Methylosinus sp. H3A: one gene and its partner. The protein of the gene in region 1 interacts with the protein of each later gene in a pairwise test. Links are inferred from orthologs where the notes say so. Each region holds a gene or a part of one and is shown on either strand. Other genes may lie near its edges. The genes, in order: dnaE and dnaQ.

What was found.
Region 2: the proteins of dnaE (region 1) and dnaQ interact in binary tests that used the Escherichia coli proteins (3 or more experiments, as listed by UniProt). The link is inferred for Methylosinus sp. H3A from one-to-one orthologs.

The regions. Positions count from the first base shown.
Region 1 is NZ_JADNQW010000005.1:3,616,175-3,620,498, reverse strand. The notes cover bases 307-4,324. They hold dnaE (DNA polymerase III subunit alpha), read right to left. Parts: upstream 3,975-4,324; coding sequence 507-3,974; downstream 307-506. Other genes in these bases: IY145_RS19710 (phasin family protein), read right to left, coding at 4,188-4,324. Outside these bases: IY145_RS19720 (GlsB/YeaQ/YmgE family stress response membrane protein), read right to left, coding at 1-292. UniProt on the Escherichia coli protein: DNA polymerase III is a complex, multichain enzyme responsible for most of the replicative synthesis in bacteria. This DNA polymerase also exhibits 3' to 5' exonuclease activity. The alpha chain is the DNA polymerase catalytic subunit.
Region 2 is NZ_JADNQW010000005.1:1,384,571-1,387,866, forward strand. Bases 58-3,047 are described here. They hold dnaQ (DNA polymerase III subunit epsilon), read left to right. Parts: upstream 58-1,177; coding sequence 1,178-1,918; downstream 1,919-3,047. Other genes in these bases: IY145_RS09495 (Maf family protein), read left to right, coding at 58-533; coaE (dephospho-CoA kinase), read left to right, coding at 530-1,150; secB (protein-export chaperone SecB), read right to left, coding at 1,937-2,419; IY145_RS09515 (FxsA family protein), read right to left, coding at 2,537-3,004. In the rest of the region: more of IY145_RS09495, read left to right, coding at 1-57; IY145_RS09520 (Tim44/TimA family putative adaptor protein), read left to right, coding at 3,186-3,296. UniProt on the Escherichia coli protein: DNA polymerase III is a complex, multichain enzyme responsible for most of the replicative synthesis in bacteria. The epsilon subunit contain the editing function and is a proofreading 3'-5' exonuclease.

The DNA of each region.
Region 1 (4,324 bases):
CGAAGCCGTGACGACGGTTCTCGCCGTCGACTCGGGCCCAGAGGGAGACGATGATTATGGACCCGAGGAGGCCGGCGAGGAAATGGCCGATCGAGCCCTCGGCGGCGAGCCCGCCGAGATCGGCGAATTTCGCCCCGAGCCATGCCCCGGCGACGCCGATCGCCATATCGGCAAAGAGCGAGTTTGTCCCCCACAGGAGCGCTCCGACCAGCCAGCCGACCAGAGCGCCAATGACGATGAGCGGCAGGAAACCCGCGTCTGGCCTTCCGAGAAAACCGATGGCCTCTTCCATTCCCGCCTCCTCGATCGGAGCGAGCGCCGCCCGTCGCGGCGATTGGCTTCTAAGATAGGCGCGTCGCCCGCGCGCCAGAAGAGGCGCAGCGTCGCAGGACGCGAAAAGGCATGTTGAAGCATCATCTCAGGTGAAGAGACTTATTACGTATTTTCAATAACTCGGCATCATTACCTAATGTAATGAGCAAAGCTCTGGCCTCCCGAGCGGGACGTCAAACATGCTCCACGGCGAGGACGCCGGGGATCGTCTTCAGCGCCCCGGCGACATCGGCCGAGACGGAATAGCCGCCCGGCAGTTTGATCTCCACCTCGCTGGCCATGCGCTCCAGCGCCACGACGATCGACACCTCGCCCTCGCCCCGCGTCGCCAGCCGCGACTTCAGCGCGTCGAGCGGCGCGGCGTCCTGCAGAAAGATGCGCAGCCCCTTTTGCGCCCGCGCGGCCGCGGCGGCGAGCGGCTGAACCTCGGTGATGCGTGCCCGCACATCCTCGCCTTCCAGCGCGGCGGAGAGCGTCACCAGCACTGTCGCGCCCTTCTCGAGCAGGTCGCGATATTGGTTGAGCCCCTCCTGGAACAGGATCGCCTCATATTGGCCGCTGTCGTCCGAGAGCTGGACCACGCCCATTTTGGACCCGGATTTGGTCCGCCGCTCGGCGCGGTCGAGCACGACGGCGGCGAGCCGCGCGGCGGTCGCGCCGCGCTTCACCGCGACGGTGAACTCGGCCCAACGTGTGAGGCGCAGCCGGCCGAGCACGCCCGCATAGGAGTCGAGCGGGTGGCCGGAGAGGAAAAAGCCGGCGGCGTCGAATTCGCGCTTCAGCTTTTCCGAGGCGGTCCAAGGCTGGCTCTTGGGCAGGACGATCTCCTCCTCCGCCTCGGCGCCGCCGAACAGCGCATTCTGTCCGGCCTGCCGATCCTCGGCGCAGCGATTGGCGCAGGCGAGGATCGTCTCGATCGCGCCGACGACGCGGGCGCGGTCGGCGTCCAGCTCGTCGAAGGCGCCGCAGCAGGCGAGATTCTCCAATACCTTCTTATTGACCTCGCGCGGATTGATCCGTCGCGCGAACTCCGAGAGATTGCGGAAAGGCGCGGCGCCGCGCGTCCGCACAATGGACTCCGCCTGCCCCTCGCCGACGCCCTTCACGGCGGAGAGCGCGTAGCGAATGGCGAGATTGCCATCGGAGCCGGGCGCGACGTCGAAATCGACGCCCGAACGGCGGATGGAAGGCGGCTCCACCGCAATGCCGAGCCGCCGCGCCTCATTGCGGAATTCGGCCAGCTTGTCGGTGTTGCCCTTGTCCAGCGTCATGGACGCGGCCAAAAACTCCACCGGATAATGCGCCTTGAACCAGGCCGTCTGATAGGCGATCAGCGCATAGGCCGCCGCATGGCTCTTGTTGAAGCCGTAGTCGGCGAATTTCGCCAGCAGGTCGAAGATATCGCTGGCCTTTTGCGCCGTGAGGCCGCGCTCCACCGCGCCGGTGACGAAGCGCTCGCGCTGGGCGTCCATCTCCGCCTTGATCTTCTTGCCCATGGCGCGGCGGAGCAGATCGGCCTCGCCCAGCGAATAGCCGGAGAGCACCTGCGCGATCTGCATTACCTGCTCTTGGTAGATGATGACGCCGAATGTCTCCTTTAAGATGTGCTCGATCTTGGGGTGAATGTAATCGGGCTCCTCATCGCCGAGCTTCACGGCGCAATAGGTCGGGATATTGGCCATAGGGCCGGGCCGGTACAGCGCCACCAGGGCGATGATGTCCTCGAAATGGTCGGCGTGCATTTCGACCAGCGCCTTGCGCATGCCAGCGCTTTCCAGCTGGAACACGCCCACCGTCTCGCCGCGCCCGAGCATCGCGTACGTTTCGGCGTCGTCGAGCGGAATGGCGGCGAGATCGAAATCCGGCGCGCGCCGGCGCACCAGATCGACGGCGGTCGCCAACACGGTCAGCGTCTTGAGGCCGAGGAAGTCGAATTTGATGAGGCCGGCCGGCTCCACCCATTTCATATTGAACTGGGTGGCCGGCATATCGGATTTGGGATCGCGATAGAGCGGCACCAGCGCGTCGAGCGGCCTGTCGCCGATAACGACGCCCGCAGCGTGAGTCGAGGCGTTGGAATAGAGCCCTTCGAGCGCCGCCGCGATCTTGAACAGGCGGGCGACCTTTCCATCCTCGTCGATGGCCTCGCGCAATTTCTGCTCGCCGGCGACGGCCTCGGCCAAAGTCACCGGCTTGGCGGGGTTCTGCGGGACCAGCTTGGCGAGCTTGTCCACCTGCCCGAGCGGCATTTCCAGCACGCGGCCGACGCTGCGCAGCACGCCTCGGGCCAGAAATGAGCCGAAGGTGATGATCTGCGCCACTTTCTCGGCGCCATAGCGCTCGCGGACATAATCGATGACCTCGCCGCGTCGCGTCTGGCAGAAGTCGATGTCGAAATCCGGCATGGACATGCGTTCGGGATTGAGGAAGCGCTCGAAGAAGAGGCCGAAGCGCAGAGGATCGAGATCGGTGATGGTCAGCGCATAGGCGACCAGCGATCCCGCGCCCGAGCCGCGCCCCGGCCCGACCGGAATCCCTTGCGATTTGGCATATTTGATGAAGTCCGAGACGATCAGGAAGTAGCCCGGAAAGCGCATCTTCTCGATCGTGTCGAGCTCGAATTCGAGGCGCGCGTCATAGGTCTCGCGCGTCTGCCCCGGAGCCGGCGGCTGCGCGAGGAGGCGCGCCTCGAGGCCTTCCTTCGCCTGCCGGCGCAATTCGCGCGCCTCTATGTCCTCGAGGGATTCCCCGCCCCCTTCCCCGTCCAGCATGAAGCGCGGCATGATGGGCTTGCGCGTCAGCGGGCGGAAGGCCGAACGGCGCGCGATCTCGACCGTCGAATCCGTCGCCTCGCGGAGGTCGGCGAAGAGCTCGCGCATCTCCTTGCGCGTCTTGAAATAATGCTGCGGCGAGAGCCGCCGGCGCTCGGCGACGCTCGTCACCGTGCCCTCGGCGATGCAGAGCAGCGCGTCATGCGCCTCGAAATCCGCCGCCGTCGCGAAAAACGGCTCGTTGGTCGCGACGAGAGGCAGGCCGCGCCGATAGGCGAGATCGAGCAATTGCGGCTCGACGCGCCGCTCCTGATCGAGGCCATGGCGCTGGATCTCGACATAGAGGCGGCCGTCGAACAGGGGCAGCAGCGCCTCGAGCCGCGCGCGCGCCTGCTCCGGCCGGCCTTTCGCGAATTGAGCGTCGAGTCCGCCCTCGGCCCCGCCGGTGAGCGCGATCAGCCCTTCGCAATTGGCCGCGAGACTGTCGAGCGACACATGGGAGGCCTCGCCGAGCGCGGGCTCGAGATAGGCGCGCGAGGCGAGTCGCATCAGATTGGCGTAGCCGCGTTCCGACTGCGCGATGAGCACGATATGGCCGCGGCCATCCGTAGCTCCCACGGCGCTCTGCGTCCCATCGCCGAAATCGATGGTGAGCTGAACGCCCGGGATCGGCTGGACGCCGGCCTTGGCGGCCTTTTCCGAAAACTCCAGCGCGCCGAAGAGATTATCCGTATCGGTGACGGCGAGCGCCGGCATCTGGTCCTTCTGGGCCAGATCGATGAGCCGCGTGAGCGTCAGCGCGCCTTCGCGCAGCGAGAAGGCGGTGTGGACATGCAGATGAACGAAGCCGACCTCGTCGATCACGCTCATTTGGCCGCCTCCTCGCACGCGCCCCCGGTCTCCGGCGGCCATATCGCGCCGCAGCGGCCGGATTCGCAACGCGCTCGTCGCCGCCCGCGGATTTTACGCACAGGCTTCGCGATTTTGCCGCGGCGCCACAGAGGTCGAACAAACGAAAAGCCGGGCGGAAAATTCCGCCCGGCTTTTCCGAGACGAGGGTCGAGGACGCGTCGAGCCGGCGGCTCACTCGCCCGCGGAATAGACTTTCGTCGCCGCCGCTTCGACCGGCTTGAACGCCTCTTTGGCGAGGCTGGAATAGAGCTCGCCGAGCTTGGTCGCCTCGGCGATGAAATCCTCGTACGCGCCCTTGGCGTAATCCG
Region 2 (3,296 bases), 2.2 Mb from region 1 along the record:
CGCCCTTTCTCGTCCATCCGGTCGAAATCGACGAACGCGCGGTCGAAGCCGAGGTCGTCGCGGCTGGCGGCGACGCCGACGCCGTCGCGGCGCGTTTGGCGCGAGACAAGGCGACGCTCGTTTCTCTCACGCGGCCGGGCGCTCTCGTTCTCGGCGCCGATCAAGTCGCGAGCTGTGAGAGACGCCGCTTCGGCAAGCCTCCGACCGTCGCCGCCGCTCGCGAGCAGCTGCGCTTTCTCGCCGGCCGCACCCATCGCCTGCATTCCGCGATCGCGATCGCGCGCGACGGCGCTCTTATTTTCGAGACCGTCGCCCATGCCGATCTGACGATGCGCGCTTTCTCCGACGATTTCCTGGCTCGCTACCTCGAGAGTGTCGCAGAGGAGGCGACGACCAGCGCTGGCGCCTATCAGATAGAGGGGCTAGGCGTTCATCTCTTTGAGCGCATCCTCGGCGATCACTGGACCATCATCGGCCTGCCGCTGCTGCCGCTGCTCGATGCGTTACGTCGAGAAGGAGCGCTCCGGTCATGAGCGTCGACACGCCGGCGCGCCCTCTCGTCATCGGGCTCACCGGCTCGATCGGCATGGGCAAATCGACGACGGCCGATCTCTTCCGCGCCGAGGGCGTCCCGGTCTATGATTCCGACCGCGCCGTGCATGAGATTTATCGCGGCCCCGCGGCGGCGCGTATAGAAGAGATGTTTCCCGGAACCACCGTGGACGGTGTCGTCGATCGCGCCCGCCTCGCCGCTCGCGTGCTCGGCGATCCGGAGGCTTTGCGCCGTCTCGAGGCTTTGGTGCATCCGCTCGTCGCCGCCGGTCGCGACGAATTCCTAGAGGCGAGCCGTCTCGCCGGCGAGCGCGTCGTCGTCTTCGACATTCCTCTCCTCTTCGAGATCGGCGCGGAAAAAGATGTCGACGCCGTCGTCGTCGTCTCCGCGCCGCCGGAGATACAGCGGGCGCGCGTGCTGGCGCGTCCCGGGATGACGGATGAGAAATTCGCGGCCATCCTCGCCAAGCAGACGCCGGACGCCGAAAAACGAGCCCAGGCCGATTTCGTGGTGCATAGCGACCGCGGGCTGGATTCCGCTCGGCAGGAAGTTCGGTTAATTCTCGAGACGCTGGCGCAGGGAAAAGCCGTGCGCTGATTTTTCGAGACTGAGGGGTCGCCCACGATGCGTGAGATCGTCTTCGACACGGAGACGACCGGCTTGGATCCGACCAAGGGCCATCGCATCGTCGAGATCGGCGCGGTCGAGATATCCAATCTGATCCCGACCGGCCGCACCTTCCATTTCTACCTCGATCCAGAACGCGACATGCCGGAAGAAGCATTTCGCGTGCATGGCCTCTCCTCGGCCTTTCTCACGGGCCAAAAGAAATTCCGTGAGATCGCCGCGAGTTTCCTCGAATTCGTCGCCGACGCGGCTCTCGTCGCGCACAACGCCGAATTCGACATGCGCTTCGTCAATTTCGAGCTCGGCCTGCTCGGGATCGCGCCTATTCCGTTCGATCGCGTCGTCGACACTCTGACGATGGCGCGTCGCCGTCATCCGGGCGCCTCCAACACGCTGGACGCGCTCTGCCAGCGTTACGGCGTCGATCTGACGAAGCGCGACAAGCATGGCGCTCTGCTCGATGCGGGTCTTCTCGCGGAAGTCTATGCGGAGCTGATGGGCGGTCGCCAATCCGCGCTCACCCTGCAGGCGGACGCAGTCACGCTCGATGAAGCCGGCGGCGGCGAATTATTGCGCAGCCGACCGCAAAAGCTCACGCCGCTCCTCACAGAGGATGAGAGAGCCGCGCATGAGGCTTTCGTCGCCGGGCTCGGAAAGGAGCCGCAATGGCTTCGCTATTTCGCGCAGCCGGACGAGGCTGAGGTCCGAGTCGCCGAGGTTATGGAGAGGCGAGCCTGACGGCTCGCCTTCCGCATTTCAATTGGCGTTGGCCGGGGTCTGCTGCTCGGCCTGAGCGGCGCGCTGCTGATAGAGCGCGAAAAAGTCGATCGGATCGACATAGAGGGGCGGAAAGCCGCCGTTGCGCGTGCCGTCGGCGACGACCTGGCGCAGAAAGGGAAACAACAGGCGCGGGCATTCGATCATCACTAGCGGATGGATCTGCTCGGCGGGAATGTTCACGAGGCGGAACACGCCGCCGTAATCGACCTCGAGCTTGAACAGCACTTCGCCGCCCTCGGTCGCCGAGGCTTCGAGCGTCACCGAGACCTCGAAGTCGTTGGGCGAGAGCTGCTTGGCGTTCACATTGACCTGAATGCCGATCTCCGGCGGATTCTCGCGCGGCTGCAGGGAGCGCGGCGCGTTCGGATTCTCGAAGGACAGATCCTTCACATATTGTACGAGCACATTGAGCGCCGGGGCGCCGGTCGGGCCGGAGCCGTTTCCATTCGTATCGGTCATCGTCGAACTCCCAGCCGATGTCGGCTCCCGACAGGCGCAATGGGATAATGACGCCTGTCACGGCGCCCGCCTATCACGTCCCCTCGCGGGCCACAACGGGGTTTGACGCCAGTCGGATCAAACGGCTTTGACAGGAGGCGCGCGGCGCGCGCGCACGCGGCGCTTTGGGCCCTCGTCGACGATCGCCTTCCATTCGCCGGGCGAAAGATCGATCGTCTGCGGACCCCGCCGCTCCGTCGCGCCGCGGATGCGGTCGGCGACGCGGGCGCGGATCGACGGCGACTTCAGCGCGAGGCCGACGAGATCGGAGGCGAAGCCGGGCAGGATGAGCAGCAGCGAGCCGACCGCCTCCAGTCCGCCATCCATCAGAGCGACGCCGGATTTCGTCTCCGCGCGCGGCTGGCCGATCCGGCCGCGCAGATAGACGAACAGACGCTTGACGTCGGCGAGCCCCAGCAATGTCGTGCCGACGCCGAGCGCGACGGCCGCCAGCACGCCGAGGAATTGCACGACGAGCACGAAAGCGATGATCTCGACGAAGAGCCAGCCTGTCAGCACATAAGCGGCGAGTTTCGACTTGTTCACGTCGTAGCGCCCTCCATCCCTCGTCGCGAGCCTCGAAGTCTGTCGTTTCACCTCCCCGGACGGGGAGGGGGAGACGCCGTTCCGGCGTCGATCCGATCGCCTCGCCCCGGCGAGGGGGTTGATTCGTGACATCTGGGACGCGACATGATACCGGACAATCCCTGCGACTGGGAGACGCCCTTTGTCGGGATCCGATTTCGACCCCACCATCTTGGTCTTTGCCGCTCTGGCGGCTTTCGTCGTCTGGAAATTGTGGTCGGTGCTCGGCGTGCGCGTCGATCGCGAAGGCCCG